Regions from separate parts of the Leuconostoc sp. C5 genome, predicted to be linked through region 2. Evidence: predicted binding sites of a transcription regulator. Region 2 holds the regulator's gene; each other region holds the start of a gene.
The links. The regulator Rex, encoded in region 2, represses fermentation and respiration genes when NADH is low (regulators of the CRP and FNR family bind a similar motif). The targets are predictions, from matches to a motif close to TTGTGAANTANTTCACAA.
Positions count from the first base shown of each region.

Region 1 (10,571 bases), 380 kb from region 2:
TCGCACGAATAGTAGTCAGTGTTGCCGTATTAACAACGCTTCTACTGCAAGCGTACTATGTATGGTCATATTATCAAATTATCAGCATTATCTTGATTATTGTAGCAATTGGCTTATCTATCTGGTGGTTATTGCCTATACAAATCAATAACAAAATAAAAATTGTCTTGTCGGCAATTAGTATCTTATTAATGGCAGGCTGGTGGTCGTTAACACCAACATTGTCGCACAATTCTGCAGCAATACCAGCCGCTAGTCCTTCCTTGCTAAGTCAAACCGGAAGCAGTGATATGGGCGGGGAAGTCAATAATCAATTATTGAGCTACACTAAGAAGCATCAAGGCAATGCTAAATACTTATTTGCTACAACAGATTCTAATTCAGCATCTGGATATATTATCAAATCAGGCAAAGCAGTTATGGCTATAGGTGGTTATAACGGTACTGATCCAACGATGTCTCTATCCGAGTTTAAGAAGCTAGTCAAGTCGGGACAACTTAAATACTTCGTTATGGGTAATAATAGTAAAACTTCAAGTGGTCAAATTAGTAAAATACTAACTTGGGTTAAAAAGAATGGTACTAAGGTCACATATAGTTCTAGTACGTCAAATCAAAGTTCCCCAACGCAACAAATGGGTGGACAATCACAAAGTACAACGCTATATGATCTATCAAATATATACGAATAAGAAAGGAGAATACTTTAAATATGCTGACAAGATTTACAACACCAAGACTTGGGTTGATTTTACCAGCCTATAATGAGCAGGAAGTTTTGCCTACAACCTTGTCCAAATTGAATACGATTAAAGAGACTTTGATTCAAAAAAATCTCATTAGCGACGATAGTTTTATTATGGTTGTGGACGATGGCTCTGTAGACAATACATGGGAAATTATTCAAGAAAAAGAACAATTAAATTCTGATTTAATTGGTGTCAAGTTATCTCGTAATTTTGGCCACCAATCAGCATTATTAGCAGGAATGTCAGAGAGTATTAAATTAGCGGACATTGTTATAACACTAGATGCTGACTTGCAAGATAATCCAGATATTATTCAAAAAATGGTGCTTAAATATAAAGCGGGCAATGAAATCGTATATGGGGTCAGATCCAGTAGAAAAACCGATACATGGTTCAAACGTAATACGGCACTAACCTTTTACAAAATTTCATCATTCTTAGGTGTTGAAATGGTACCAAATCACGCCGACTTTAGATTAATGAGTCGTGTTGCCGTGCTAGCATTACTGCGACTACCTGAGCGAAATGTTTTTCTACGCGCTATGGTACCGCTAGTTGGCTTTCAGTCAGATAAAGTTTTCTATGAACGTGGTGAACGTCAGGCAGGTACATCAAAATATCCATTAAAAAAGATGTTGAGTTTTGCTATTGATGGCATTACCAGTTTCAGTGTTCAACCGATTCGTTTATTATTTAATTTAGGCATTCTTGTCATCAGCATCGCCAGTATTGAAATTGTTTACACAATATTTGAAAAAATGATTGGAAACACAGAAGCAGGTTGGTCATCTTTGATGATTTCCATTTGGTTACTGGGAGGCATTAACTTGGTAGCAATATCGATTGTTGGTATTTATATTGGCAAAATATTTACTGAAGTGAAGCAACGACCTTTATTTCAAATTGAAACTGAAACAGGGCCATTCGTGGAAAAGCTACGTCAAGTTGATGACTATGCCATGAAGTGATTTTCAAGCATAATACAATTGATAATGATATTGTTCAATAGTAATCAAAGTACTCTTTGGATTTGAATGGAGACGAATCGTTTTGCGTAAATATTTACTTTCTGAAAAAATGAAGTATATTTTCTGGGGTGTGGCAACGACCATAGTATATTTAATCGTTCGACTCATTTCCATGAAAATATTTGATGACACAATGCTGCCTGTCCTAATCTCGCAGACACTGACCATTATATTCGCATTTGTTGTTAATAAACTGTTTGTTTTTACAACCAAACAAACAAAAAGCGTGTTCGTTCAGTTCGTCAGATTCCTTTGGGGACGGTTATTTGTGGCCGGAATTGACTTCTTTTTAACCTACGTTATGATCGAAAAATATAGCAATATTTTTATTCATATTTTCTTTCTTAATCAAGTAAACTTTAAGCTATTTCCTTTTTCATTACCAATAGTAAACCAATTCGCTTCAAATAGTACGGAACTAAATAGTTTTCTAGCAATTATTTTGATACAAGTGTTATCGGTAATTGTAAATTATCTTATTTCAAAATTTATGATTTTCAATTAACATCTTTATCAGCTACCTGTAGATAAAAGTGATGACTTTATTTAAGAACAAGCAAGTTTAGAGCAGCTATTTGATATAGCTGTTCTTTTTTGTCAAAAAATCAAAACGATTGCTTTCTGTTTAGAATTGTTCTAGCATGGTAGGTAGGAAAAGGATAACAATATTAAGGAGGAATTAGGAATGTCAAAAACAAAGATTATTATAGTTGGTGCATCTCATGGGGGACATCAAGCTATTCTAGAACTAACTCGTAAATACAAGAACCTTGACATCAAGTTGTTTGAAGCCGGTGATTTTATTTCATTCATGTCTTGCGGCATGGAATTATATTTGGAAAATAGTGTTACTGATGTTAATGATGTTCGTAATTTCCGTCCTGAAGATATGGAACAGCTGGGCGCAGAAATTTACAGTAACCACGAGGTACTGGCAATTGATGCTGATGATAGAACAGTTTCTGTCAAAGACGTTACTACCGGTAGTACTGAGAAATATAGCTATGATAAGCTGATATTAAGTTCAGGCGTGACACCAAATAGTCTACCTGTTCCAGGGACCGATTTAGAAAATGTCTACCTCATGCGTGGTAAAGATTGGGCAACAAGTATAAAGGCCAAGTTAGAAAATCCCGATGTTAAAAATATCACAATTGTTGGTGCGGGTTACATTGGCGTTGAGGCAGCGGAAGCTAGTGTTAAGGCCGGGAAAAATGTTACTTTAATTGATATGATTGACCGCCCTTTGGGAAATTATTTAGATGCTGAATTAACAGCTGTTCTGGAAAAGGAGTTAGCTGATAAAGGTGTAAAAGTGGTTACTGGCGTTCGCATCGAAAGTTATGAAGGAACTAGTCAAGTAACGGCAGTAAAAACAGATGAGGGAAAGTACCCGAGTGATTTAGTTATTCAAGCCGCTGGGGTTAAGCCAAATACGAATTGGTTGAAAGGTGTGATTGATTTAGACGATCGAGGCTGGATTAAAACGGATGAATATTTACGGACGAATTTACCAGATGTTTATGCTGTGGGAGATGCGGTTCTATCGTATTCAATCCCTGCCCAAACTAAATTACCAATTGCACTAGCAACCGTTGTACGGCGTGAAGTCCGTTATATAATCGCACATTTATTTGAAAATCAGCCCTCAGTTCCTTTCAAAGGGGTCGTTGGCTCGTCAGCGTTAAGTGTGTTCGATTACCATTTTGCAACGGCTGGATTAAATACCACAACGGCCCAAAAATCAGGTGTTACTTTGAAGAGCTCCTTCTACCAAGATACCTTACGGCCCGACTACGTTCCTCGAGAAAATGGGAACACTGAAGTTTATGTCGAGCTGGGCTATGATCCGCAGACACATCGTATTTTAGGCGGTGCGGTGCTATCGACTTATGATATAACGGCTCAAGGTAATGTCATTGCGCTAGCGATCGAACACGGACTTCGTTTGGAAGATTTGGCTGAAGCCGACTTTTTCTTCCAACCAGGATTTGACCGACAATGGAGTCTATTGAACTTAGCGGCACAACATGCACTTGGTGAGCCTAAATTTTAATTAGTTTGTGAATAAGGTAATATTAGGCTACAAATAAAAAGAAACGCAACTCGAAAGGTTGCGTCTCTTTTTATTTAATAAGTAGAATTATACGTTTTCTAAATGACCATTCTTATCCTTAGCAATTAAGAAGTAGACCGTCACTGCGATCGACCATGCCCAAACAATATGCCCAAAGAACTCAGAAATATGTTCATCTAAAGGTTGATTCCATGGAGCTGGAATTGTTCCAAATGCAGGCATGATAATGATATGCCAAAGAATCCAAAGGAATATACCATAAGCAGCACCTTGCCACAAAGCTACTTTAGACCAATATTGAGATACAAATACGTATAGTATTGCAAACGCAATGGCAAATGAGAAGTGTAGAATCAATGTGAACCAAAATACTTTTTGATCTTGAGAGTAGTAAAAGAATGAATGAACTAGTTTAGATGGAATGCCAAGCTGTTCAGCCATATGTTGTGGTGGGTTAGTGGCATTACGAGCTAGTGTACGTGGTGGCAAAATATTTTCCCAACCGATTTTAACCATTCCTGAAATCATCCCTGCAATAAATCCGTAGAAAATACTTTTAGTAATGATCTCCTTTAGTGATGCAACTGGTTTATTTAGTGTAACCATAGTGTTTCTCCCTTATGTGAATCATTTAACAACTGTTAATAATACAGCCATTGGGATCGTTTGTCAATTCATTTGATTTCGGGAATATGTTCGATTAATTATGGATATTGCCAAAATTGTGAAATAAAATACTTGTAATTAAAAAACAATGAGAATAAAAATAAATGGTTGCAAAATAATTATAAATAGTGTAAGGTTATTACAAATAAATGAGACAAAGAAAAGATAAGTAAATTTTAGGGGTAATCAAAGAGAGCTAACATTTGGTGAAAGTTAGTATTACGAATGAATTGAAAATGGTCTTGGAGTCGTTAGTGGTATAAGCATGTTCGTGAATACCGCTCGGGTGCGCCCGTTATCGCGTTAAGGTATCTCTCTTTTGATGTACCTGTCAAGTATAAAGTAGTGATACTTTATAGAATTTGGGTGGTAACACGAGTTTTTCGTCCCATAATCTTTGTAGATAATGCAAAGATTATGGGACTTTTTTTGTTGATGAATAAAATGAATGGAGAATAAGTAATGACCAATAAATTGTATGATGTTTTGACTGTATTAAAGAAGTTTCCATGGATTGATTTAACTATTTTTCCAGCTTTTATTGATGTGGGCTTTGAAACAATATTGATATCGGATAGCAAGCCTATATCGTCTACGACTAAGTTATAATTATCAATTTTAACTTTAAAAAAGTAACTGCAGTTTTAAAGACAAAGAAAAGATAAGTAAATTTAAAGAGTAACTGAAAGAGAGCCGACGAATTGGTGAAAGTTGGTGTTACGAATAAGTTGAAAATGGTCTTGGAGTCATAGAATGGGTGAGCAAGTATGTAAATTCATTCCGGGTGTGCCCGATATAGCACAGAGTTTTGTTAAAAAACAGAACTTAAAGAGAATAATTTAGTGATAGATTATTGAATGCGAGTGGTAACACGATTTTCGTCCCGCAATCTGGCTATTTTTAGCTGGGTTGCTTTTTTGTGGTCTGAAATAAAGGGGGTGGTCATAATAGAGCTGAAAACAGCCTAGTTAAGGTGATATATAAAGATGATGATTTAAAATACTTAAAAAAATATAGACGAAAGAAAGATTTGAGGAGAAACAGTATGAGTGATCAAACACTACAAAAAGAACTAGAAAACATTGAGGTAACGGATACACTACAGGCGTGTCCGATTGATTTTTCACAATCAAAGGTTGCTAATCCGCGAGCGCATCAAAAGCAAAAAGAATATGACAACGGTAAAGACAAGTCCAATTTTAATGAACGAGAAAAGTTTTCAGCCTATCAAGGCCCCCAATTTAAAGCCCGGTTTACAGACGGTACGCTTCCTGTTACACCTAACCGTTATCGCTTGATTTGGTCTCGTCATTGCCCTTGGGCTAATCGTATTGCCATTGGTATTGATTTATTAGGTTTAGATCAAGTGATTTCTAATGGCATCGTTGATCCTTTGAGACCAGCTGGGGTAGTTGGAGACTGGTTCTTTACGTTAGATGATGGGGATGTTGATCCAGTATTAGGGATTCATTCACTTGGGGAAGCTTACCGGTTAGCTGATCCTTCATACGATAAAAGAACGACGGTACCAGCACTCGTTGACACTCAAACCGGTAAGGTTGTTAACAATGATTATAATAATTTAATCAAAGAATTTGCCTTAGCCTGGCAAGAATATGTACCAGAAACTGCACCGGACTTATATCCTAAGAACTTGCGTTCAGATATTGATGCGTTGAGTGACATCATATTGATGGACATCAATTATGCGGTTAATGAGGCGGGTCATGGACGTTCTCAAGCAGATTATAAAAAATGGTATGACAAAGTATTTAATCGATTAGATTGGCTAGAGGAACGCCTAGCCAACCAACGCTACTTATTCGGTGACCAAATAACATTAGTAGATATTAATTTATATGTCACGCTGTCACGATTTGACTTAGTGTTTTATCAAAAGTATTTTGTTAATAAAAAACGTTTAGTTGATTATCCTAATTTGTGGAACTACGCTAAGGATTTGTATGCCATCCCTGCATTTGGCGACAATACTAATTTTGAATCAATGCGTCAACGTTTTTATGAGGTTGATCATACACCGCAAGAGGATCTGCCTCGAATTATTCCATTAGGGCCAGATGATAGTATTTGGGAAGAAGCAAATGACAGAGCAGAAAAATTTGGTTAGTAATACTCGGAAGTTAGCCCAGTTAATTGTAGATTCCAAGTTCCAAATAGACGAATTGAATGTTGCCAAAAAATGCTTTGTGGATTATTTAGCAAGTGCCTATGTTTCTAGAAATGAACCAGCGGTGAAAAGATTATTTGACACACTCAAAAATGCTGGACCGGCTAAGCTTTTAGGTCAAGCTGGTACAGCTAGTAGTGATCATGCCGCATTATTTAATGGATTCGCTGCACATTACAATGATTTCGATGATGTTCAAGCTAATTTTCGCGGCCATCCAAGTGTTGTCATTTATTCAGCTTTGTTAGCTCTTGCTGATGGGACTGAAAGTGCAGATAGATTTTTTGAGGCCTATATTGTAGGGGTGGAAATTGCTGGACAAATTGGATTTCAAGTCAACCCAACACACAAGTTATCTGGGTACCACACAACTGCAACCCTTGGTACGATTGCTGCAGCTGCTAGCCTTGCTTTCTTTAAACGTTTTTCCTTGGGTCAAACTATCGACATTTTATCATTTGCTGCTACACAAGCCGCAGGTCTTGGAATAGAGGCAGGTACTGATACTAAGCCAATGCATGCGGGGTTAGCTGCACAGCGTGCGGTGCAATCCTATCAATTTGTGTCCAGCCAACTTACAACCAATCAAGATGTTTTTAACAATCAAACAGGCTGGGTAAAAATAGTTGTTGGGCAGGAATTAGATTTAGATTTAATAGAATCAACATGGTTAACTCCTGCTCAAATTATCACGCCTGGCATCTGGTTTAAGCGACATCAATTTTGCTCTGCTGCTATGTCTGGGTATGATGCAATCAAACAGGGCTACCTTCAGGGAATTAATATAAAAAACATCAAGCAAGTAATTTTCCATTTTAGACCTTTTGGAGATAAGGTCTTGCGGTATAAGCAACCATTGAATGGGCAAGAAGGAAAGTTTTCAATTGAGTACATTGCGTGGCAAATATTAACCTTTGGGGATGTGAATGACAAACTTTTTGATAGCAGTGTAAGTACAGAAAAGTTTCAAGAGATGAGTTATTTGTTTAAAAGAGTTAATGATTTAAAGAATATAGCTGTTGATCAAAGGGAAATACTAGTTGAGTTCGTGCGTACTGACAAATCTATCAATACAATATATATTGATTGGCCCCAAGGGTCACCACAGAATCCACTAACAATGGATGAGATATATGTCAAATTAGCTCATGCATTGTCGATAGATGAAAATGAATTATTCGATATTTTGACGGCGGGATTGACATCGAAATCGGTAGCAGGATTGCTTAACATTATTGCAAGAATTTAAAGCAGCTACCCTGGAGGAAAAGTGATTACTAATCGATTCATTAAAAAAAATGAAGTAAAAGAATTACAGCTCTTATTACATGAAGCGTATAAGAGTGACACACAACTAGGTATTAATTTTCAAGCGGCAAGAGTTACTTTACAACAGATTGATGAACATATCGAGAACACAGCAACCTTTGTGACAGAGATAAATCATACTATTGTAGCGACGGTATCTGTCAGGTTACCTTGGTCAAAAAATCCAGGTCCGTATGCTATACCTCATCTTGGATGGGTTGCTACTCATAGTCAGTTTTCAAAGCAAGGTTATGCAACACAACTTATTGATTGGGTTGAAAAAGAGTACATTCAAAAACAACTAAAAGCTCCAATGGTTAGTTTAGGAACAGCGGTTGAACATCCTTGGTTAAAAAGATTTTATACTTCAGTTGGTTACCAACCCGTTGAGATGGTACAAAAAACGCCGGATCATTTGACAGTGTATATGGTAAAAGTTTTGAATAGAAAATTTGACCAGTTAGAGTCTGAACAATTGAAGAAATATCTAAATAAAAATAAAACAAAAGTACGTTATTAGTGAGTAGGTGAAATATGAATTTTGATTGGCATTACTTTGTAAATACATTTCCAGAACTTGTGAAATATATTCCGATGACGCTTTTGTTAGCAACACTATCTATGTTATTAGCGATAGTATTGGGTGGCATAATTACATTACTACACTTTTCGCATTATAAGGTTATTCATTGGTTTGCTTCAATATATGTATCTTTCTTTCGAGGAATGCCAGCTTTGGTGCAGCTATTCTTAATCTATTATGGTTTACCACAAATTTTCCCGATATTTAAAGGGTTGCCTGCCATTATTGCCACTGTTATTGGTCTTGGTTTCAAGCAATCTGCTTACTTATCTGAGGTATTTAGAGCAGCGGTAAATTCTGTTGATAGAGGGCAAATAGAGGCAGGACAGTCACTTAATATCAAAAGTTTTAAAATTTTCCGTTATGTAATTTTACCGCAAGCATTTATCAATGCCTTACCTGCTACGGGTAATACATTTGTTGGTTTGTTAAAAGAAACTTCGTTAGCCTTTACTTTAGGCATAACAGAGGTTTTTGCAGAAGGAAAGATGTTGGCCGGTGATTCATTTAAATATTTTGAAACATATTTAGCGGTCGGTCTTACATATTGGGTGTTAATTATTCTTTATTCATGGGCACAGTCTGGGGTAGAGAGAGTACTGAACACGCCATATAGTTAGAAAGGATAGACATTATGGCTCTGATTGAAGTAAATAATTTATCTGTTGAAATTAAAAAAAAGAAAATACTGCAGGAAATCAATTTTTCTGTTGAGAAGGGAGAGGTGACGGTTTTGGTTGGACCGAGTGGTTCAGGGAAAACAACGCTCTTACGAACACTAAATCTGTTACAAGAACCTTCTCAAGGTACTATAAAAATTGGTGGAACATCTATTGATGGCCGTAAAATTAACAAAAAATCAACGCGATCCTTACGATCGGAGTCAACAATGGTATTCCAGCAATTTAATCTATTTAAAAATATGACTGTCATTGAGAATGTGATGGCACCCCTATTGTTAAATAAATTGGCTAAGTGGGATGAAGCACATGACATTGCTGCATCAGTCTTATCGGAAGTAGGATTAGTGGCGTTTCAAGATAAGTATCCAAGTTCACTTTCAGGGGGACAGCAGCAGCGCGTTTCAATAGCTCGTGCAATTGCAGCAAAACCATCTGTTGTCTTATTGGATGAGCCAACCTCGGCATTAGATCCTGAATTAGTTGGAAGTGTTTTAAAAACGATACTGGCATTAGCCAAACAGCATATAACAATGGTTATTGTGACACATGAAATGGAATTCGCCCGACTAATCGGAAATCAAATTATTTTCTTAGAAAATGGACAAATTGTCCATAAAGGATCGCCTGATCAAGTCTTGTCAAGCAATGGTCCCAAAAGAGTCAATGATTTTGTAAATTCTGTTTCAAAAAATAATTATTTATAAGCTGTATTGAATAAAAAAGAAAAGAGAAGAGCGTATGAAAAAAAGGAACCCAATCATTAGTGTGATTATCGTCGTAGTATTAATTGCTATTGTTGCCGTAGGCGGTTTGATTTATCAAACCAATAACCATAAAAACGAAGCCAAAGGAGATACTAAACAAAAAGTGCTTAAAATTGGCGCGACGGGAACCAGCTTCCCAACAGCATACAAATCAAAAGGAAAATTAGTTGGTTTTGATGTTGACGTAATCAATGCTGCAGCAAAAAAAGCAGGATACAAAGTACAGTGGGTCACTGGTGAATTCGATGGTTTGCTGGGGCAACTAGATAACAATAAGCTTGACACTGTGGCTAATGATGTTGCTATTACACCAGAAAGAAAAGCTAAGTACAAGTTTAGTAATATTTATAACAAAGAAGAAACAACAGTAGCAGTTAACAAAGATTCTGATTATAATACATTAAATGATTTAGAAGGCAAGACAATTGCTGGCGCATCTGCTTCAAACAATACCAAAAATTTGCAAGACTATAATAGTAAAATCAAATTTAAGTTATATGATGCCCGTGACGTCACTTTTCAAGC
Region 1 covers NZ_CP134351.1:86,206-96,776, forward strand. The annotation lists gene RHP56_RS00490 (ArnT family glycosyltransferase) at 1-692, shown strand, start outside; gene RHP56_RS00495 (glycosyltransferase family 2 protein) at 713-1,717, shown strand; gene RHP56_RS00500 (GtrA family protein) at 1,827-2,282, shown strand; gene RHP56_RS00505 (FAD-dependent oxidoreductase) at 2,463-3,833, shown strand; gene RHP56_RS00510 (YagU family protein) at 3,921-4,460, opposite strand; T-box leader at 4,669-4,914, shown strand; gene RHP56_RS00515 (hypothetical protein) at 4,983-5,129, shown strand; gene RHP56_RS00520 (glutathione S-transferase C-terminal domain-containing protein) at 5,566-6,648, shown strand; gene RHP56_RS00525 (MmgE/PrpD family protein) at 6,623-7,957, shown strand; gene RHP56_RS00530 (GNAT family N-acetyltransferase) at 7,979-8,536, shown strand; gene RHP56_RS00535 (amino acid ABC transporter permease) at 8,551-9,219, shown strand; gene RHP56_RS00540 (amino acid ABC transporter ATP-binding protein) at 9,234-9,986, shown strand; gene RHP56_RS00545 (transporter substrate-binding domain-containing protein) at 10,021-10,571, shown strand, end outside.
Region 1: RHP56_RS00510 (YagU family protein) is a predicted target of Rex. The motif match lies at 4,475-4,492, and genes of this name have one in related genera.

Region 2 (10,571 bases):
TTGATTTCTAACACAGTCGGTGGTGCTTTTGCGCTATTTTATTTCATTGTTCACCAACAAACACATCAAGCTGCCTGGGTTTCCATGATTCTTTTACCTCTACTTGTTATTGTTGTAATTGTTTTATTAGATGGCTTCAACTACAATAGTGGTGTTATTGGGGCCATGGCTGCCTTATTAATGATTTCATTAAACATTCCAGCTGGTGCAACCATAGTTTATGTCATTGATCGTATCATTGATACTTTCATCGGCGTGGTCATAGCAATCGCGATTAACCGATTCTGGTCACCAAAAAAAGCGACGTGAGCCGCTTTTTTAAATACCTAAATATTGCTCAATTGTCTTCAAAACGCCATCGTTTGTGTTCACATCGACGGCTTTTTTAGTTACTCTTTGTTGCATAAACGGCTCCGCATTAGGCATCACGAACCCATTTTCGTATTTAGTCAGCATCTCTAAATCATTGCCATTATCGCCAAACACCATTACTTCACTATCTAAAACATTGTAGTAATCTTGCAAAACTTGTAGTCCGGCTGCCTTATCCACACCTTTTCCTAAAACATCAACAGAGCCAAATCCTGACCCAGTTGCATGCAATTCGTTGCCAAAAATATTTCTCAGCGCAGACACATGTTGATGCACTTCATTATTTGGCCACACAAAAGTAATACCCAAAATGTGATCATCAACTTGCATTAATTTTTCAACTTGCTTGACGTTGGGATAAAATTGAAAAACCATTTCCGCGACTTGACCTGTCGCATGGTTAGACACATATGTTCCTTTATCACCTGTCATGATAATAATGTTTTCCGCTGACTCCGGATTTTTAGCATTCCAGTCAATGACCTTTTCTAATTGATTAGCTGACAAATGTACTGAATACAATTGTTGTTCAAATGTTGATACAACTGCACCATTGGAACCAACAAAATCCATTTCAAAGCCATTATTAATTGTTGGGGCAAACAATTGTTGTAGATTTTTAACTTGACGCCCTGAAGCCGCAACAAAACGCATATCGCGTCTCTCCATAACTGATAAAACGCGTTCAAATCTAGCTTGACTATATTCATCATTTGCCGTTAAAAACGTGCCATCCATGTCTGACGCAATTAATTTAATTGACATTACTTGTCTCCTACTCGTAAATACTATCTTTCAATTGTACCAAAAAAGCGCCGTTAAGCGCTAATTTCATTCAAATTGTTTAAGATATTCTTGATAACCAGATTCATCAATTACCCAATCTAGTTCACCAATGTACTCAGCATGGGGATCATGGTAAGCAAATTCATGCTTAAATTTGTACAATCCATCTGAATTATCAAATTCACCAATGCCACCAAAATCGTACTCAACTTTGCCTAATTCAAGTCCCCATTTGAGCATTTCGTATTGGATAGCAGCAGGCGCATTATGCTTTCCAAATTCACGGTATGAACCAGCGTACATGTACCAAATCTCATCGCCATAAGAGAATCCAAGGCCACTGGCAATAACTTGATCTTCATAATGCGCTAGATAAACACGGAATAATCCCGTACCAGCCCATAATTTTTGCATTCGTAAGAAATAGTCAATTGGTCGATGGGTAATGCCATGGCTCTTCGCCATCGACACATATGTATCAAACAATGCGCGAATGTCTTCTTCACTATCACCACTTGTAACAGTAACCCCGTCACGAAAAGCACGACGAATATCATTTCTGACTTTCGGCTTAAAATGAAGCATTAACTCATCTTCATTTGTAATGGGCTTAGCCCCTTCACCGCGACCATCATAGTACAAAACAACATTCTTACGTGGTTGAATGTTCCCATGCATATGCTTAACTTGTTTATTTCTTGTTTTAAATCCAGCATCAAGATACTTTTGATTTAATGCATCAGAATATGACACCTCAGGATCCATACGTACCAAAAATACATTATCTGGCAAAGCCGTCAATGCTTCATTAATCATTGACTTAATCAAGTCAATGTCCTCAACATCAGCTACTGGCCCTCGGCCAACATAAGCTAATAGTTTTCCTGGTACTGCTTCGACGGTTAAAACAGACATAGCGGCATCAATTTTTCCGTCAGTTTCGTGGTAAACATAAATGTGTCCCCAGTTAGATTTCAACTCTCCCCACAATGGATCTTGTGTTACTTGTCCACGGGGATTTTCACGAACGAATTGCTGATAATCAGTTACTTTTTTGGAATCATCTAAATTTAAAATAGTCATGTGAAATTATAGTCCTGTCGTAATTGAGCCGTAGTTTTCGATGAAATAAACTAACGTCTGTAATTCATTTGTTAAGTCAACGTTTTGCACACGAACACCAGTTGGAACAGTCACACGTACTGGTGTAAAGTTCAAAATACCTTTGACACCCGTTTCGACTAACTGGTTGGTAATTTCTTGTGCAACACCTTGTGGAACCGTTAGAATGGCAATATTGATACGTTGTGCTGTTATTTGCTCTTGTAACTCTTCCATTGAATAAATTGGTACACCTGACAGAATTGTGCCTGTACGCTTTTCGTCTGCATCAAATGCTGCTGCAATACGCATATTTGATGATTGATGGAAATTAAAGTTTAATAAAGCTTGTCCAAGATTACCAGCACCAATTAAAGCCACATTAATTAAGCTGTCTTGGTCCAATACATTGGCGAAAAAATCTAAAAGCGCTTTGACATCATAACCGTAGCCACGCTTACCTAGCGCACCAAAATATGAAAAATCTCGACGAATTGTTGCCGCATCGAACTTAATAGCTTCACTCAACTCTGAGGAAGAAATCCGTTCCTTGCCAGCATCATGTAAAAATGTTAGATAACGAAAATATATAGGTAGCCGCTTAGCAGTTGCACGCGGTATTTTAGGTTGTTGAGTCATAATTATCTCCATTAATTAAACTTGTGAACTTTTGCATAACTAGTATACCATATATAAAAAGGTTTTACCAAAAGATAGTGATGTTTTCACAATGATGTCAGGATTGTAACAATTCAAAATCCAATCCCGGATCCGTGTTTAAATCTAAATCAGCAAAAATATTTTTCTTGTAATTCCAATAACCCGCAGCACCAATCATTGCTGCATTATCCCCTGTATACTGCATCGGAACAGGGATAAATTCTGTCTTTGGAAAATCGTTTAATAGCATAGTCAATTCTTCACGTAATTGAGAATTTGCGGCGACACCACCAGCTAATACAAAACTTTTAACAGGAAAATTTTCTAATGCTCGTTTTGTCCGACCAATTAATGCATCAACAACAGCATTTTGAAAGCTAGTCGCCAAATCATTCTGATTGATTGTTTCCTCTTTTTGATTGGCGTGATGCACATAATTAATTACCGCACTCTTCAAACCAGAAAAACTAAAATCATAGTTATCTTCATGTGCCATGGCAGTTGGAAATTTAATGGTTGGTTGGCCTCTATGAGCCATCTCATCAATTGTCTTCCCAGCAGGATACGGCAAATTTAATAGCCGCCCAACTTTATCAAAGCTTTCTCCAGCTGCATCATCACGTGTTTCGCCAATGACTTCAAATTGGTTTTCTTCACGCATCAATACAAGTTCAGTATGTCCACCAGAAACCATTAATGCCATCGCTGGATATTTAATTGGCTTGTTAAAATTTGCCGCCGCAATATGACCTGCTAAGTGATTAACTGGAATAACTGGCAAACCATGCGCCAGAGCAAATGTTTTCGCCCCCATTAAACCAACTAATAAAGAGCCGACTAGTCCCGGCCCATATGTCACAGCAACCGCATCAAGCGCTTTGGGTTCTACATGAGCCGTGTTTAAAGCATCATTTAGTACCCGAGTAATCCATTCAATATGATGTCTACTGGCCACTTCAGGAACAATACCACCAAAGCGTTGATGTGAATTAATTTGGGTAGCCACACTGTTGCTTAGCACAATGTGACCGTCTTCAACAATGGCGACACTTGTTTCATCCGCACTTGATTCAAAGGAAATTATTTTAGTCAATTTTTTTCTCCATCATAATTGCATCATCACCATTTCTATAATATTTTTCACGACGATAATACTCTGTAAATCCCAGCTTTCTATATAATGCTTGGGCGCCACCATTTTGTGCAGATACTTCAAGCAAAAATCGAGTAACTTGCTTCATATTAAAAATATGTTTAAAAATGTTCTGTGCCACACCTTGTTTTTGATAATCAGGATGTACTGCAACACTAACAATTTCAGCTTCATCAAGTATTGTCGTGACACCAACAAAGCCACCATCCCCGATAAAATAAGCTGTCCTGGGACTAGCTAAATCATGTTCAAAAACGCTTTTGGGCCAAGGGGATGATCCAAAAGCAGCATCGGCTATATGCCATATCAAGTCAATATCTTCAGTTGTTGCTCGTCGAATCATCAAAGTGTAATGCCATCGATACCGCATCTTCGCGATTATCGAGGTAATATCCTTTCTTAATACCTGTTTGCTTATAGCCCAGTCGTTCGTACAATGCCAGTGCGCCCAGGTTGGACACTCTGGCCTCCAGAGTCATTGATGACATACCTGTTTTTTTAGTAAACAATTTTAACTCTTGCATGAGTATCGTGCCCAAGCCGCTATTTTGCCATACCGGTAGGACAGCTATATTAGTAATGTGCATGTCATGAATGTCAGTGCGCAAAGCAGCACCAGCAAAACCAACAATTTGACCACGCCGTTCAATGACTAAATACAGTCGGACATGCGGACGTGACAGTTCACTCACAAAATCACGTAAAAGCCATGGTGCTGAACCATTATAAACTGCTTCTTCAATTTTTATTAGCATATCGATGTCTGACATCGTAGCTCGCCTTAATAAAAATGTTGTCCCTTGGACATCAACGACTTTTTCGGTATATTTTGGCAAACTATTTAATAAATGCTTTGATTTTCTAAATTTCAAAAACATAGTTTTCTGGTTTATCCTCACCAGGATGAGCAGCAATCCAGTTCAGCTCTGCTTGCGTTTTGCGTAGATAATTTGGATTAAAATCCTGAATATTCTCTGTAGGTGTTTCTTGCAATCCAAGTGTTACAATACCCACCCCATCCGGTAAACTCTCTTCTGGTGACAAAATTTTTGCGCGCTCACCAAAAAGCGTTTGCATTTCATCGCTAAATTCTGAGGTGTCACCCAGAAAAGTAATTGGTTCGTCCTTTGCTTCCAAAAAAGCAAATAAATTTGTAATTGGCTGATGAGATTCAGTAAATATACTCACACCATTTTGATATACACCAGCAAAAACGTTTCTATTGCGGGCGTTAAATAATGGTACCACTAGCCCGTCAGCTTTAACTTGTTCCGCTAAAATTGCTAAGCTAGATACACCACATAATTCAGCACCCAAGGTATCGGCTAAAACTTTTGCCACTGTGACACCAATTCTTAATCCCGTAAACGATCCTGGCCCTTGAGCCACAACAACACGATCAATATCTTGTAGTGTCCAATTTTCAGCAGCCACAATATCTCGAATGGCTGGTAGCAACTGAATGGAATGGTTACGTGCTACATTGGTAGTGAAAACGTTTTTTACGCTATTATGTTCTGCCAAACTCACTGTTAGTGGTTGGTTACTTGTATCAAATGCTAAAATCTTCATAAGTTTAATTTTATCACAAATAATAAAACTTGAATGAGAATTGTTATATTTATTAGTAATCATAAAAACCGTTATAGAGCACACAAAAAAAACGCCAATGGCGCTTTTTCTAAATATTACTTTGTTGCTTCCTTAACTAACTCAATCACTTCGTCATTCGTTTCAACGTCCAATGCTTTTTCAGCCAACACTTTCATGTCAGCTGTATTGAGCTTTTTCATCAAGGAACGAGTTTGCAAAACAGATGGTGCACTCATTGAAAACTCATCTAATCCCATACCCACTAATAGTGGTACTGCCACAGGATCACCAGCCATCTCACCACACATTGCGACAAACTTGCCTTCTTTGTGTGCAGCTGAAATCACAGTATTAATTAATCGTAAGATAGACGGATTATATGGTTGATACAAATACGCCACACGATCATTTCCACGATCCGCAGCCATTGTATAGGCAATCAAATCATTCGTACCAATGGAGAAGAAATCAACTTCTTTGGCAAATTTATCGGCTAAAATTGCTGCAGCTGGAATTTCTATCATAATGCCCAACTTAACTTCACCCGTAGCCACACCCGCTTTTTCAAGCTTTTCACGTTCTTCAAGGTAAATTTTTTTAGCAGCACGGAATTCGCTTAATGTTGCAATCATTGGGAACATAATCCATAAGTTGCCAAACGCAGATGCCCGTATCAATGCACGTAATTGCGTGCGAAAAATATCAGTCTGATCCAATGAAATACGAATGGCACGATAACCTAAGAACGGATTCTCTTCTTCAGGTAATTTCCAATAATCAAGATGCTTGTCGCCACCAATATCCATCGTACGAACTGTAACGGGCTTGTCACCCATTTGTTCGACAACAGATTTGTAAGCCTCAAACTGTTCATCTTCGGTTGGTAAATGATCAGATTCCATATACAAGAATTCTGTTCGATACAAACCAACGCCTTCAGAACCATTGTCTAAAACAGCTTGCATATCTTTTGGTGCGCCAATGTTAGCACCAACGATAAATTCTTTACCATCAGCAGACACTGATTTCTCATCTTTTAACTTAGCCCATTCCGCACGTTGTGCGAAATAATCGGCTGCCTTTTTTTGATAAGTAGCAAGTGTATCGGCATCAGGATTAACAATTACATCACCTGTCAAGCCATCAACAATGACCAAATCACCACTAGAAACCTCAACTGTTGCTTTTTCAGAACCAACCACCGCTGGAATTTCCAACGTACGTGCCATAATTGATGCGTGAGCTGTTCGACCACCAAGGTCAGTTAGAATACCTTTTACGAACTGACGATCTAGTTGCGCTGTATCGGAAGGAGTTAAATCCTTTGATACAAGAACTACTTCTTCATCAATTAGTGCTGGATTAGGCAAAGAAATGTTCAATAAATGTGACAAAATGCGCTTCGTTACGTCGCGAATATCTGCTGCACGTTCTTGCATATATTCATTATCCGTCATCGCATCAAACATACTGATGTACATATCTGTGACTTCTTTGACAGCTTGTTCAGCGTTAACTTTGTCATCTTCTATTTTTTGTTTAATTGCACCAGACATTTCTGGATCAGCCAAAACCATTAGGTGTGCTTCGAATACTTCAGCCTCTGCAGCACCTAAACTTTCGGTTGCCTTTGCCTTTATCAATTTAACATCATCACTAGAAGCCTTCAAAGCATCGTCGACACGTGCTTGTTCAGCCGCCACATTTGTTACTGTTGTCTTCTCAAAAGACAAATCCGGATCAACTAACAAGTAGGCTTTAGCAATTGCTACGCCGTTACTTGCCGCGATTCCTTTGAAGTTTTTCGTCATTTTATTCTGCTAGTCCTTCTGTAGCCATTGCTTCAGCAATTGTTGTCATTGCTGCTTCTTCATCAGCACCCTCAGTCTTAATAGTAACATCGGCTCCTTGACCAACACCCAATGACATTACACCCATGATTGACTTCAAGTTAACATCCTTACCTTGATATGACAAAGTAACATCTGAAGCAAACTTTGAAGCTGCTTGTACTAACAAAGTTGCTGGACGTGCGTGAATACCTGTTTCTGCGATGATATGAAAGTCTTTTGATTGTGCCATGTTTAAAATTCTCCTTTGTGCTGTTAATCAGCTTCTGAATATAGTTTATCAAAGCGCTTACAAAATATCAAGTAGAATATTGCACAAATCATTGTTATATCAAGCACTAAAGCTAGAAATGCCTATTTACCGGCTTTTTCAATGAAAACGTTTACATTGATTTTGCGTCCTCTTTTCTGAAAAATAGATTGTTCATACTTGAAACAACTTATATCCACAATAAAAAAGCGTTAAACATCATCAGTTCAACGCTTTTTTCTCACTTAAAATTTTCATACAGGCCATTAACAAAGTCTAGCCAGTACTGTGGATTTAGAGGTTCTCCCGTAGCATCTTCCAATACTTTATTAGGGTCTACAGCTCCACCATATTGCCAAACATGCTCCTTACGCCATTCAAAAATTGGTGAATAATCTCCCGATTCAAAGATAGCTTTAAAATCTAACGTCTTTGTCATGGTTGCTCTAAATTGAGCTGCATATAAATGACCGAGTGCATAACTTGGAAAGTACCCAAATGATCCGCCCGCCCAGTGAATGTCCTGTAAAATACCAGTCAAATCATCTGGCACTTCTAAACCAAGATATTCTTTATATTTCTTATTCCAGAGTGCTGGCAAATCACTTATATCAACGTTATCGTTAAAAATTGCTTTTTCAATTTCATAACGAATAATGATGTGCAGTGGATAAGTTAGCGGGTCCGCTTCAGTACGAATCAGTGTGGCTTCAGTTTTTAACCACGCTTGATAAAATTGATCAAAATTAATATCATCAAATGTTGGTGCCACAATTGCTTGTAACTTTGGATATTCAACTGCCCAAAATTCTTTTGATCTTCCAACCATAACTTCATTAAACAACGATTGTGATTCATGAATACTCATGCTGATTGGCAAAACTGAACGTACATCATCATACTTAGAATCAACATTTTGTTCAAAGAGTCCATGGCCTGCCTCGTGGAGAATGCCTAGAACTGCCATTTGAAAATTATTTTCGTCCCAGCGTGTGGTGATACGAGCATCATCACGATTCAGAGCTTCCATAAATGGATGGATAGTATCGTCTAGCCGGCCCTTATTTAGGTTGTAACCCAATCTTTGTGCAGCCGCCATAGCATACTTACTTTGTTGTACCTTAGTGACCTTACGACTTAAAAATTCATCGTTAGGTATCGAATCATTGGCTGACAATTTGTGACGCAATGTTGTGATACCATTCTTAACTTGGTCGAATACTGCATCCAATTTTTCGACAGTTAATCCTGGTTCATATTGATTTAATAAAACATCGTATGGTGTTTTTTCATTTTTTTGCCATAGCGGAATGAATTGCTTCAAATAGCTAATAATTCGTTCCAAATATGGCTGATAAACTTTATAATCATTAGCCTCACGCGCTCTTGCCCAAAAATCTTGTGCTTCCGAAAGTGTTTTCTGAAAAGCAATAAAATCTTTTTCAGGAATATTGCCTGTCATATCAAAATCTTTACGTGCCTTTTGAAGCACAAGATGACCTAGACTATCTAATGATGAATCGTCAGCTTCCAAATCTTCTAATATCTTTTTTCGAGCACTTCCAGTTGAAACTTGAAATAACTTTTCAGCTAAATATGCGTCCATCTCTGCACGAAAATGTCCCGCATCCTTTGGCATCCCCGTCAAAGCATCCCAACCTGAAAGTGCAGCTATTTGTGTCAAAATAGTCTGCTCTTTAACTGAATCAAATAAATCATGTTGTGTCGTCATACATAGCTCCTATTAGAATATTTTTAGTTAATAATCATTTTATCATTTCATTTGAAGAAATGTGTCATCATTGATCATTATTTAGAAAACTGTCTTAATTAAAAATAAAAAAGAAACTAGACCTATTAGCAGATTTAGTTCCTTTTATTTTTAGTTTTGAAATTCCTGATTTCCCGCTGCTTTACCTAAACGATTATTAAAGGCTTTACCAATACCAATCGGCGGCATCTTTTGAACGTAAATCGTGGTTATCTGACTATCATCATCGTAAAAACGTAACCCAGCAAATAACTGTTCAGTAGCCGTTTCTAAGGTATTTCCTAATGACCACGCCTGATGATTCGTTAATGCCATTTTTTTAATCATATCATCTTTGGCCATTACAACATCATTTGGTGCAAGTACTTGCTTTAATTCTAAGGCATCTAATTCGTCAAACATTACGACATTTTTGTCTGGGGCATAGTGGCGATATTTCATGCCCGGTGCCTTAGGTGTTACATTACTCGCAACAGATTCTGTACTAGTTGCATCAATGACCTTCATTTGTAAGACTTCTTCAAGTTGTGGTTGGGTCACTGCGCCTGGTCGTAAAATAATCGGTGTCGATATTGACATATCGACAACCGTTGACTCAACACCTACTTGTGTTGGTCCATCATCAACAATTCCGGCAATTTTATTTTGCATATCATGCCACACATGCTGTGCTGTTGTTGGGGATGGCTTTCCTGATGTATTTGCACTTGGTCCCACAATTGGTACACCAGCAGCACGAATTAACGTACGTGCCGCGTCGTTAGCAGGTAAGCGAAAAGCAACCGTCTGTAATCCACCGGTCACCAACATGGACACCTTTCCTGGTTTGATAGGTAGGATAATAGTTAACGAACCCGGCCAAAAATGGTCCATCAATCCCCTAGCTTGGTCAGAAATAGTTACAAATTCATCCAATTGTGCAGCGTCTGCTACGGTCATAATCAAAGGATTGTCAGCAGGTCGTCCCTTAGCGACAAATACCTTTTTAATTGCTGATTCATTCGTTGCATCGGCTCCCAGTCCGTAAACTGTTTC
Region 2 covers NZ_CP134351.1:1,720,272-1,730,842, forward strand. The annotation lists gene RHP56_RS08790 (FUSC family protein) at 1-309, shown strand, start outside; gene RHP56_RS08795 (HAD-IIB family hydrolase) at 319-1,137, opposite strand; gene RHP56_RS08800 (lipid II:glycine glycyltransferase FemX) at 1,204-2,241, opposite strand; gene RHP56_RS08805 (redox-sensing transcriptional repressor Rex) at 2,248-2,898, opposite strand; gene tsaD (tRNA (adenosine(37)-N6)-threonylcarbamoyltransferase complex transferase subunit TsaD) at 2,996-4,012, opposite strand; gene rimI (ribosomal protein S18-alanine N-acetyltransferase) at 4,005-4,415, opposite strand; gene rimI (ribosomal protein S18-alanine N-acetyltransferase) at 4,393-4,950, opposite strand; gene tsaB (tRNA (adenosine(37)-N6)-threonylcarbamoyltransferase complex dimerization subunit type 1 TsaB) at 4,934-5,644, opposite strand; gene ptsP (phosphoenolpyruvate--protein phosphotransferase) at 5,761-7,476, opposite strand; gene RHP56_RS08835 (phosphocarrier protein HPr) at 7,478-7,747, opposite strand; gene RHP56_RS08840 (carboxypeptidase M32) at 8,007-9,497, opposite strand; gene RHP56_RS08845 (L-threonylcarbamoyladenylate synthase) at 9,648-10,571, opposite strand, start outside.

Region 3 (10,571 bases), 140 kb from region 2:
CTATACGAACGTGTTCGGGGATGAAACTTATTAAATGTATCATGGCTAATATGAACAACCATAGCTTTACCTACACTTGTGTTTTGTTAGTAAGATATACACTATCATATGCAACTCAATAACATATGTATTTAGTTTAAGCTGGTGTCGCAATTTGCTACGTCAGGTATCTGTATTTTACCGACCCCTTTTTATGTGTCGTCATGTTTTAGGTGTGAATGTAACAGCAATTCTAACAACCGTGGTTTTATAAACACTGTTCGCTGTCAATCTGATTGACCTCGATATCAATTATATTGACAACGGATTTCGCTATCGTTTCAAACGATAGCGAGTAATTTGCTAATCAGGTTAGCTAAATACAAAATACCCCCGCCCTTGTTCGTTAGATTAAAGAGCGTACACATATCGTCGTCTTATAAAAATGTTGAATTTTGAAAACTTTTTTATAGGGGGGCTATGCCACAAACGTTGATATAATAGCGTTTATAAAATCTACTATGAGATATAGGAATGTCGTTATATCAACGTTTAAAGCGTATTGATTTCTAAAACGGGGACAGTTTGGCACTACAGCCACAAGGGTTTAAGTCACTTTTCACCCAAACTACCGTAAAAAGTACCCCTTATTCCTACCCTACTTTTATAGATATGTGGTCATCCTCAAAACAAAAAGTTACATCAAAATCAACAATTTTGTGGCATGTTTGTGCTACCCTTAAACGCCAATTTTTAGTGAGAAATGCCTTTATATCAGCATTCAAAATTCAAAAATAACCATATAAAAAGTTTTGATTTCTGCATTCGTAATATTTCAGGACGCCACCTTGTGACGCTCCCTCCCACAACATAGGGGCGGGGGTGTTTTTTATTGTAAACAAAAAAGCACTACGCTTGTAATGCTTACGGGGTAGCTATAACATTCTGTGATAGCAAACTTGCTGACTTACATTTACAAATTATTTGTGGCCTTTTAATGTCTTTAACCAGTCTGCTCAATTTCTTATTAAGTGAATTTATGATGGCCTGTTGTGCCAAGTTATTAGCGTAAAACGTGAAAGGTTTATGTGTCCTGTATTTATCAACGTAAATACTTAACAGCTCTGATTCCATCTTATTAACCAATGGATCTAATTTGTTCATAACTTCTAATACAAAACGTTTTTTATCAGTAACAGGTTCGTCAGCATATTGTATGTAATCCAAGTAAGCTGTGTATCTTTCTGTAAAATAGTCAGTTAGAATATCTAAATTACTTGTTTCTACTATCAGTATATCACGCATATAATCTTTCCTTAGGTCGTTCTATCTTGCTGACTAATGCGTTTAATTCTTTGTTTAAAGCCATAATATAACCAGTAGGCGCTACAACATTATAGAACTCTATAAACGGCTTATTGTCTCTATACTTGGCTACATACATCTCTTTTAACTCTGGCGACAGTTTACAACTAAACTCATCTAAAGCTGTTTTAACTGCCTTTATAAAAGCTTCATTTTCACGTCTATAATCGTTATTCATATCTGGATAATTGTTCATGTACTCAATCTGTAAATCTATTATACCTCGAAAATAGCTTTTTAATATTTCACGATTAGTCCATGTGGTCGTCATATATGCTCCTATTTATCTTTTATGTATATATGCAATTATAACAACTATTTATGCGTATATTAAATACAATTATGCACTTAATACAGGAACATGACAGTATGTACTGTTTTTGTACCATTTCTCCAAATAAAAAACGGCTTAAATGCCGTTACACTGCTTACTTGCGTATTTAAAATGTTTCCCAAAAAGTTTCCCATTTTGTGTGAAATGCTATGAAATACAGTGCAACGTTTTTCATAAGAAAAGGCGCTACATCAAGGTTTTTGAAACCTTATGCAACGCCATGAAATGCTAAATGGAGAAGAAGGGATTCGAACCCTCGCACGCTTTAACACGTCTACACCCTTAGCAAGGGCGCCTCTTCAGCCGCTTGAGTACTTCTCCATAACAATAACTAATATACCAGAATTTAGAACGGATAGCAATACCCAAAATGCCGTCAACACTGCTTTTTGCGCTCAATAAACAGTTCATGAGCGAAGACTCATAGTACTATCATAATTACCGTATTTCAATGCCATGGTTTTCCATGAAAGATTGCTTTAGTTGCTTTTAAAAAGCCGACAGACACTCACATAGAGTCCGTATCGGCTTTTTTAATTACATTCGGTCAAGTTAACCGTCGCATATCTGGAAACACCTGCTCATCTATTACACGGGTGCACAGAAATTGTTAACTCTTGATTGTTATTCCGCTTCTTCTTTATAGCTTAATGCGGCAACGTTTAATTCTTTATCTCCTAGTCCCTTTGTAAAGCTAGTTTCGTGGGAAACAATAATCACGTTTCCTGGGAATTTGTCGATAGCTGCACGCAAAGCATTTTTTGTGCCTTCATCCAAGTGGTTTGTCGGTTCATCTAAAATCAAGAAATTACTTGGTTTCATTTCCATAATGGCCAACTTAACTTTGGTTTGTTCCCCACCAGAAAGCTGCTTCATTGGTTTTTGCGCATTTTCAGCGTTAATACCAGCAGCAGCTAACCGAGTACGTAAAGCTTTTGGCTCCAATTTAGGGAAACGATCTTGCATTTCTTGCAGTGGTGTTTTTTGATCATTGTCCCATTCTAAATCTTGATCAAAGTAATTCACAACTGCTGATGGTGAAAACTCTGCTTCACCACCAAGTGCTGGAATAACACCCAAAACAGATTTAATTAGTGTAGACTTACCAGCACCGTTGAAACCTTTGAAGACAACCTTTTGACCCGATGTCATCGAAAAGGTCACCGGCTCCAAAACAGGTGTTACATAACCAACAGAAAGTTCATTCACTGTTAGTGCGTTTGCAGACTGAGAATTAACATAGGGAAAATTAAACTTAGCTTGCAATGCCTCTGACGGTGGATCAACTCGATCCATTCTTGCCAACATTTTTTCACGTGACTTGGCTTGTTTTGATGTTGACGCACGTGCCTTGTTTTTGGCAATAAATTTTTGCGCTTTCTCAATTTCACCTTGTTGCTTTTCATATTGACGTAACTGTTGCTCAGCTCGCTCGTCTTTTTGACGCATTGCCTTTTTAAAGGAGCCACGGAACTTAGTAATTTTACCAAACGATAGGTCAATTATTGCATTGGTTACCTTATCCAGGAAGTCAAAATCATGCGAAATAATCATCGCTGACCCTTCAAAAGACTGTAGGAAATCTTCAAGCCATTCAATATGGGCCACATCTAGATAGTTTGTTGGTTCATCTAAGATAATAACGTCGTCATTTTCTAACAATAACTTAGCCAGAATGACTTTGGCACGTTGGCCACCAGACATTGATTCTAGTGCCCGAGTGCGCCCAATGGCTTCCAATCCCAATCCAGAAATCACGCGTTCAATTTTGGTGTCCACGTCATAAAATCCGGCAGCGTCTAGCTCTTCTTGCATGCGTCCGGCGCGTTCTAACAATTTGTCAGATAAGCTCTCTGCATATTCATTGTACAGTTCCGTAATACGGTCTTGTTTGTCATACAAATCTTGATAAGCCGTATGCAAAAAATCAACCAGCGTCATTCCCTCAGGAATTTCTGCATACTGGTCTAGATAGCCGACCTTTAAGCCTTTTTGCCATTCGATTTTACCAGAGAGAGGTAGTTCTTGACCGGTAATGATCTTGATAAGTGTTGACTTACCAGCACCATTTTGGCCAACAATGCCCATGTGTTCTCCAGCCTGTAATTCAAATGCTGCATCTTCGTATAAAGTTTTTTCTGCGTAGGCCATTGAAAGGCCTGAAATTTCTAATAATGCCATAACTATAAGTCTACCATACTTTAAAGCAACATTGAGTATGTACGAGGTATTTTTTGCGTTTCACCCGATAAAACAGCGTCTCGTGTTTTTTCGATAACTTCTTTGGAATATTTCACTTTATCTTTTTGGTCAGTAATTTCGTAAACAGTAAGAACCGAATGAGCTAATTGATAGCCTTCTTCCACACTTCCTTGCATCATCATTAATAAACCCTTTCCAAATTTCAAACGAATTCGCTCACCAGTCCAATCTAATATAAACTGGTCAGCATCGCTCAATATTTGTTCTGATAAGGTTAACATTTCAGCTGCACCTTTAAGATCTACAAAAAGCAGTCCATTAAAGGCTGTATAAGCAATATCTACTAATCGCTTTTTTTCTGTACGTAACTGTGTATAAAATTTTGCTCGTTTGATAGCTAAGCGGCTTAAAATTAACAGGTCACTTGGAGACATACCAAAATAAAACAAAGTAAAAATATCTAATTCAATTTGTCCCCACGTTTCGGCTTGCTTTAAAAAATTAACTGCTGGTCTGACGTGTTTTTTCACAATATCAATGTCATATATTTGTAAATTCTCTTCTTCGGCAAGTGCGCCCTGTATCATTAAACCAAAATCACGTATAAAGCGTGCACTGATACCGCCACGACCTTGACGCATATCATTTGTAGCTTTCAAAATCATTGCTTCTAATTGTTTCTTTTCTTGTGGTTTCCCGGATTGAACACCCATTTCACGGAGCAACATATAAATATAATTATTGTTGGTTTCTCCACCAAGAAACAAGAATTCATCATGACTAACACCCATATCTGATAATAATTTATCTAGTCGATCCGCTGAAATACGAGTATGCCCTTTTTCAAATTTTCCAATCAGTGATCGAGATATGCTAGGCTGTTCTAAGTCAACTATTTTTAAACCCTTATCTTCTCGTAAACGTTTAAAAGTCGCACCATAATTCATTTTCATTACCCTCATTATTTAAAAAATAGAATATATTCTCTTTTTGTTGTCAAACTGACTTTACCATGTATGCTATATTTATTCAATTTATCATTAAAAAAAGGAGTTCTTATATGCGCGTTGCCAAAAATAATACAGCATTTCGAGTAATGATTACATCACAGTTCGTTAATAACTTAGGAAGCAGCTTTTTCAATATTGTTTTTTTAGTTTATGCTGCAACACTGCCAAACAAAACACTTAGTGTTACATTAGTTGCATTTACAGAAATACTACCAACACTATTCTCCATTATTGTTGGAAACTTTGCTGATAAAACGAAGCATCACCTTCGGTCTTGGAGTATTGCTCGCCTCTCTCAATCAATAATTTTTTTGATTATTACTGTGATATTGATTTTCTTTGACGGTCAATTTTGGAGTTTTTTGATACTGTTATTATTAGTCTTTGTTTCTTCGGTAGTCGGATCTTATAGTAATTTACTAATGAAACCAGTTTCTAGATTTATTTTAAGCGATTCTGATCTACAAGAAGCAATGAGCTTGGAGCAAACTGTCAGTGTTGCCGTCAACTTAATTGGTGGTTTTTCCGGCGTCGCTTTACTTGGCATTTTGCATCAAAATTACGCTGGATTTAGTCTTATCAATGCTGGGATGTTTGTTATTGCTTGGTCCATTATGGCGCTTAATCATCGTCAATTTTTGGAAGCCGAACAACATATTGAAGCAGAAACAAAGCCAAATACCAATACATCAATTTTTTCAGATTTAAAATCAACTTTTATTTATGTTTACAAGGATCATTTGTTTTTTCAAATTTTACTACTCGCTACCGCCATTAATTTTGTCGGTACCTCTTTTAATGGTGTTTTTAACCTGACCTTATTACATAACAAATCATTATTAATTGGTAACTTTGGGACGACCGTAGCTATTTTTGGTGCAATAAGTTCAATTGGCCTATTAACTGGATCTTTGATTACCAATGATTTTTTCAAGAAACTAACAACAAAACAATTAATTGGCATTTCTGGTATTGGTATTGTATTAATTGCTGCTGTACCCCTTTTTTATCCAAATGGTGTTTTATGGATGCTAATCATTTTTTTATTTTCATACATTGAAGCTAAAATCAATCCAAAATTAGGAGCAATCTTAATGAAGCGAACCAATCATAATCGCTTGGCGGGTGTTTCTGGTCTAATTAATACATTCGTTATGTCGGCCACGCCACTTGGTCAAATTATTTTTCTCGGCACCGCAAACATCTATTCACCAAATATTTCTTGGTTCTTCATGGGATTTGTCGCATCACTGATTACCATTTATACAATCTTAACTCGCCAACAAGATATGGAACTGGTTGAAAAAACCAGAGAATCCGCTATACTATAATTATTATGAAACCACGTAAACTAAACATCAAAACTATTCCAGCTGCTGACATCAACCGTGCTTATCGCTTTTGGCGTGATGTATTTGATTTGCCGCAATCTGGTCACCAAAGTGGTCGGCACCTTGTGATTGATGGCGAAGATATTGTGTTTGTCACCGGCAAACCAACTGACCGCCTAGAAATGCTCGTTCGTGATCACCAAGCCGATTTGGTAAAACACTTACGTAACAATTTCATCCCAATTATTGGCGAGCCAGAAAAAAGATTTGGAAACAAAATTGCCTTATCAATACATGATTCCGAAGATAATTTAATTGTTTTAGAAGCCAATGCTTAAGATCAAAATAAAAAGCGTAAACAGCTATTATAAGTTGTTTACGCTTTTTTACTATTAAAGTGTTGTAAAATCAATGACCTTACGACCAGTAATTGAACCAGCTTTCATTTCATCAATAATTTCATTCATATCTTGGAAGGCAACTGTCTCAACAATTGGCTTAACTTTTCCTTCAGCACCAAATTGGAAAGCTTCCTTTAGGTCTGCACGTGTTCCAACCAATGAACCGCGAACTTCAATACCATCAAGGACTGTTTTAGCAATATTCAAAGCCATATCACCTTGTGGCAAAGCAACGGCTACAAGCTTGCCCATTGGACGAAGCACATTCACAGCCTGGGAGAATGCAGCATCGTTAACAGCTGTCACTTGAGCATTGTGAACGCCGCCAGTTAATTCATTCACCTTAGCTACAACATCTTCCTTCTTACGATTAACTAGTACTTCCGCTCCATTAGCTTTTGCGGCTGCTAATTTATCATCGTTTCCATCAATAACTGCAACGTGAGCACCGAAAACACTGTGTGCATATTGAACAGCCAAATTACCTAGACCACCAGCACCGTGAACTGACACCCACTCACCAGGCTTAGTTTCACCGACTTTCAAGGCTTTATACATTGTAACACCAGCACAAGTAATTGAGGTCGCTTCAACAGGATCTAAGCCTTCTGGTACTTTAACTGCATACTTAGCATTTACAACAACTTGTTGTGACATTGCGCCATCAATTGTGTAACCAGAATTACGCACCTTACGGCAGAACGTTTCGTTTCCTGAGACACAGTAATCACAAACGCCACAAGCGTCATAGAACCAGGCAATTGAAACACGGTCACCGACTTTAAGGTAATCGCTAGCACCTTCGCCTAATTTAGACACGCGTCCAACACCTTCATGTCCAATAACTCGACCAAAATTACCGTTACGTTCACCGATCTTGTTAGGGTCACCGAAATCGCCGTTTGCACAGTGCAAATCAGTGTGACAAAGGCCAACGTATTCAACATCAACCAATGCATCTCCAAATGCTAACGCACGTGGCTGCCAATCCTCGATCAAATCAACATAACCATCATTTACGTTACGAACAACTGCTGCTTTCATTTTTAACCTCTTTCTTGTATGTGAACTTATTTACAATTAATTTTACCGCTTTTTGTCATATTTGTAAAGTATTATTTACTACGCATCTCCTTCTGTTAGTGACTCGTTTCACATAAATACCCAAAAGAAAAAGAACATTATCATTAAATGTTCCTTTTAATTTTATTGAATTATTGGTCAGTATTTAATTTTTTAAATCCAGGAATTGTTAACATAAAAATTAAACTAATGACGTACATTAACGATAAACTCAGCATCACGGCTGCCACACTATAATTGTCCATAATCCAACCAATCACAACTGATGAAAAGGCACCAATAGCACGGCCAGATCCCATCAAGGTATTGGCTGCAGTTGCTCGAATTTCCGAAGGATACAATTGACTAATAACTGCGCCAAATCCACCATACATGCCGTTAGAGAAAAATCCAACTAATGCACCTAAAATTGTTAATGTCCACATATTATATGCAAATGTAAAGACATAAATCATAAGCGCTGAAGCTACTAAGAATATAGCAAACGCGCGTCGGGGACCTATGGTGTCTAGAATCGTACCAAAAGTAAGCATACCAACCGCCATACCAATAATAATAGGTATCATACCAAGATTGACGTATCCTGCTGTAATTGTTTCTGTGATACCCAATTGCTTCCGCATAATTGTTGGCAACCAGTTCATCAATCCGTAATAGCCCGATGTTTGAATAGTCAACATCACAATTAACACAAAAGAAGTATAAGCGCGTTTGGGGGTATTGGCAATCGTTTTAAAACTAAATTTCTTTTTACCAGTCTTGTAGTCAGCCTGCAGTTGCTCAAATTCAGGTGTTTCTTTTAAGTGTCGTCTCACAATGTATACAACGATTAGTGGCAAAAATCCTAACATAAACAAACCACGCCAACCAAAGAAAGGCATAATTAATGTTGCTAAAATTGCCGCGAGTATGGCACCCACTTGTCCGCCAATTGCAGTAATAGAGCTCATACGGCCTACACGACTAGCTCTAAAGCTCTCAGCAATCAATGCCATACTTACACCATACTCACCACCAGTTCCCATCCCCAGAAGGAAACGAGCTGCATAAATCGTGTGCGTGTTATCCAAAAATGCCAAGATAACTGTCGCAAAGGTCACGAGCATAATAGTATAAGACAATACTTTAACACGACCGATACGGTCAGCTAAAATACCAAACAAGAGACTTCCTAATAGTGCTCCCCAGTTTGACATTGCTGCAATAATTCCACCCTGTGCACCAGTAATGTGTAGTTCGGCAATCATAGGCGCCAATGCGAAAGATAGGAATGTTGCGTCCATATGATCCAAAGTAAACCCTAGGGTTGTTGATCCAAGAACCACCTTTTGTTCGCTGGTCATTTGAGCACCAGTCTCTACTTGATCTTGCTGCATTACGTTTTCGGACTGACTAATTGTCATATATTGTTTTCCTCCAAAATGTCTGCTCACTGGCAAACGTTATTTTGTCCGTTAATTATTAAACCATATATACAGTAATTAATCAATCAAACGTTTAACAATTTTTAAATTATTGTACAAAAAAAGCGCTCTCGCGCTATTTTTGAAATTACTTTTCCGAAATTGAAGCGATTCCAGGTAATTCCTTACCTTCAAGGTATTCAAGTGAAGCACCACCACCAGTTGAAATGTGGGTCAACTTGTCGGCAACACCCAATTGTTGTACCGCAGCAGTTGAATCACCACCACCAACGATTGTTGTACCACCATTTTCAGTCACTTTAACCAATTCTTCACCAATTGCCAAAGTACCCTTTGCAAAATTAGACATTTCGAACACACCCATAGGTCCGTTCCAAACAACAGTCTTTGCATCAGACAATGTGTCTTGCAACAACTTAACAGACTTAGGACCAATATCTAGACCCATGTAGCCGTCAGGAATACCATCTTCAGCATCAACAACTTCAGTCTTTGCATCATTTGAAAATGCGTCAGCAGCAATTGAATCAATTGGCAAAACCAACTTGTCGCCAGCTTCTGCCATCAATTCCTTAGCCAATTCAACTTTATCAGCTTCAAACAATGAATTACCAATCTTGTTACCCTTAGCAGCATCGAATGTATAGGCCATTCCACCACCAACGATAACCTTATCAGCCTTGTTCAATAATGACTTTACGATTTCAATTTTATCAGAAACCTTTGCACCACCGATAATAGCAACGAAAGGACGAACTGGGTTCGCAACAGCATCACCCAAGAACTTGATTTCTTTTTCCATCAAGAAGCCAGCAGCTGCTTGTGAAACATTTGAAGCAATACCTACGTTTGAAGCGTGGGCACGGTGAGCTGTACCAAAGGCATCGTTGATGAACAAATCATCACCCAATGATGCCCAATACTTACCCAATTCAGGATTGTTCTTTGATTCGTTTTTGACCACTTCACCATCAACAACGTCTTCAAAACGTGTGTTTTCAACCATCAAAACTTCACCATCTTGCAAAGCGTTGATTGCTGATTCTAATTCTTCACCGCGAGTTTGTGGCACGAACTTAACGTCCTTACCCAATAATTCACCCAAGCGTGCGGCAACTGGTGCTAATGACAATTCTTTCTTATCGTCTTCAGACTTAATACGTCCCAAATGAGAGAACAAAATTGCGCGACCATTGTTTTCCAAAACATACTTGATTGTTGGCAAAGCTGCCACAATACGGTTATCGTTTCCGATAACGCCTGCCTTGATAGGCACGTTGAAATCAACGCGCATCAATACTTTCTTACCTGAAAGTTCCAAATCTGAAACAGTCAATTTAGCCATGATAGCCTCCAAATTTTTATAGTTACAAGTCTATTATAAAACAAAATTTTGTCTTTGTGTTGTTCGCGTGTGAGAAACTGCACGATTAATTTCGACG
Region 3 covers NZ_CP134351.1:1,861,128-1,871,698, forward strand. The annotation lists gene RHP56_RS09475 (hypothetical protein) at 904-1,284, opposite strand; gene RHP56_RS09480 (hypothetical protein) at 1,277-1,615, opposite strand; tRNA gene RHP56_RS09485 (tRNA-Ser) at 1,912-1,999, opposite strand; gene RHP56_RS09490 (ABC-F family ATP-binding cassette domain-containing protein) at 2,303-3,859, opposite strand; gene RHP56_RS09495 (helix-turn-helix domain-containing protein) at 3,880-4,833, opposite strand; gene RHP56_RS09500 (MFS transporter) at 4,941-6,221, shown strand; gene RHP56_RS09505 (lactoylglutathione lyase) at 6,227-6,559, shown strand; gene adhP (alcohol dehydrogenase AdhP) at 6,614-7,666, opposite strand; gene RHP56_RS09515 (MFS transporter) at 7,837-9,108, opposite strand; gene RHP56_RS09520 (phosphoglycerate kinase) at 9,257-10,474, opposite strand; gene RHP56_RS09525 (glycosyltransferase) at 10,560-10,571, opposite strand, start outside.
Region 3: adhP (alcohol dehydrogenase AdhP) is a predicted target of Rex. The motif match lies at 7,685-7,702, and genes of this name have one in related genera.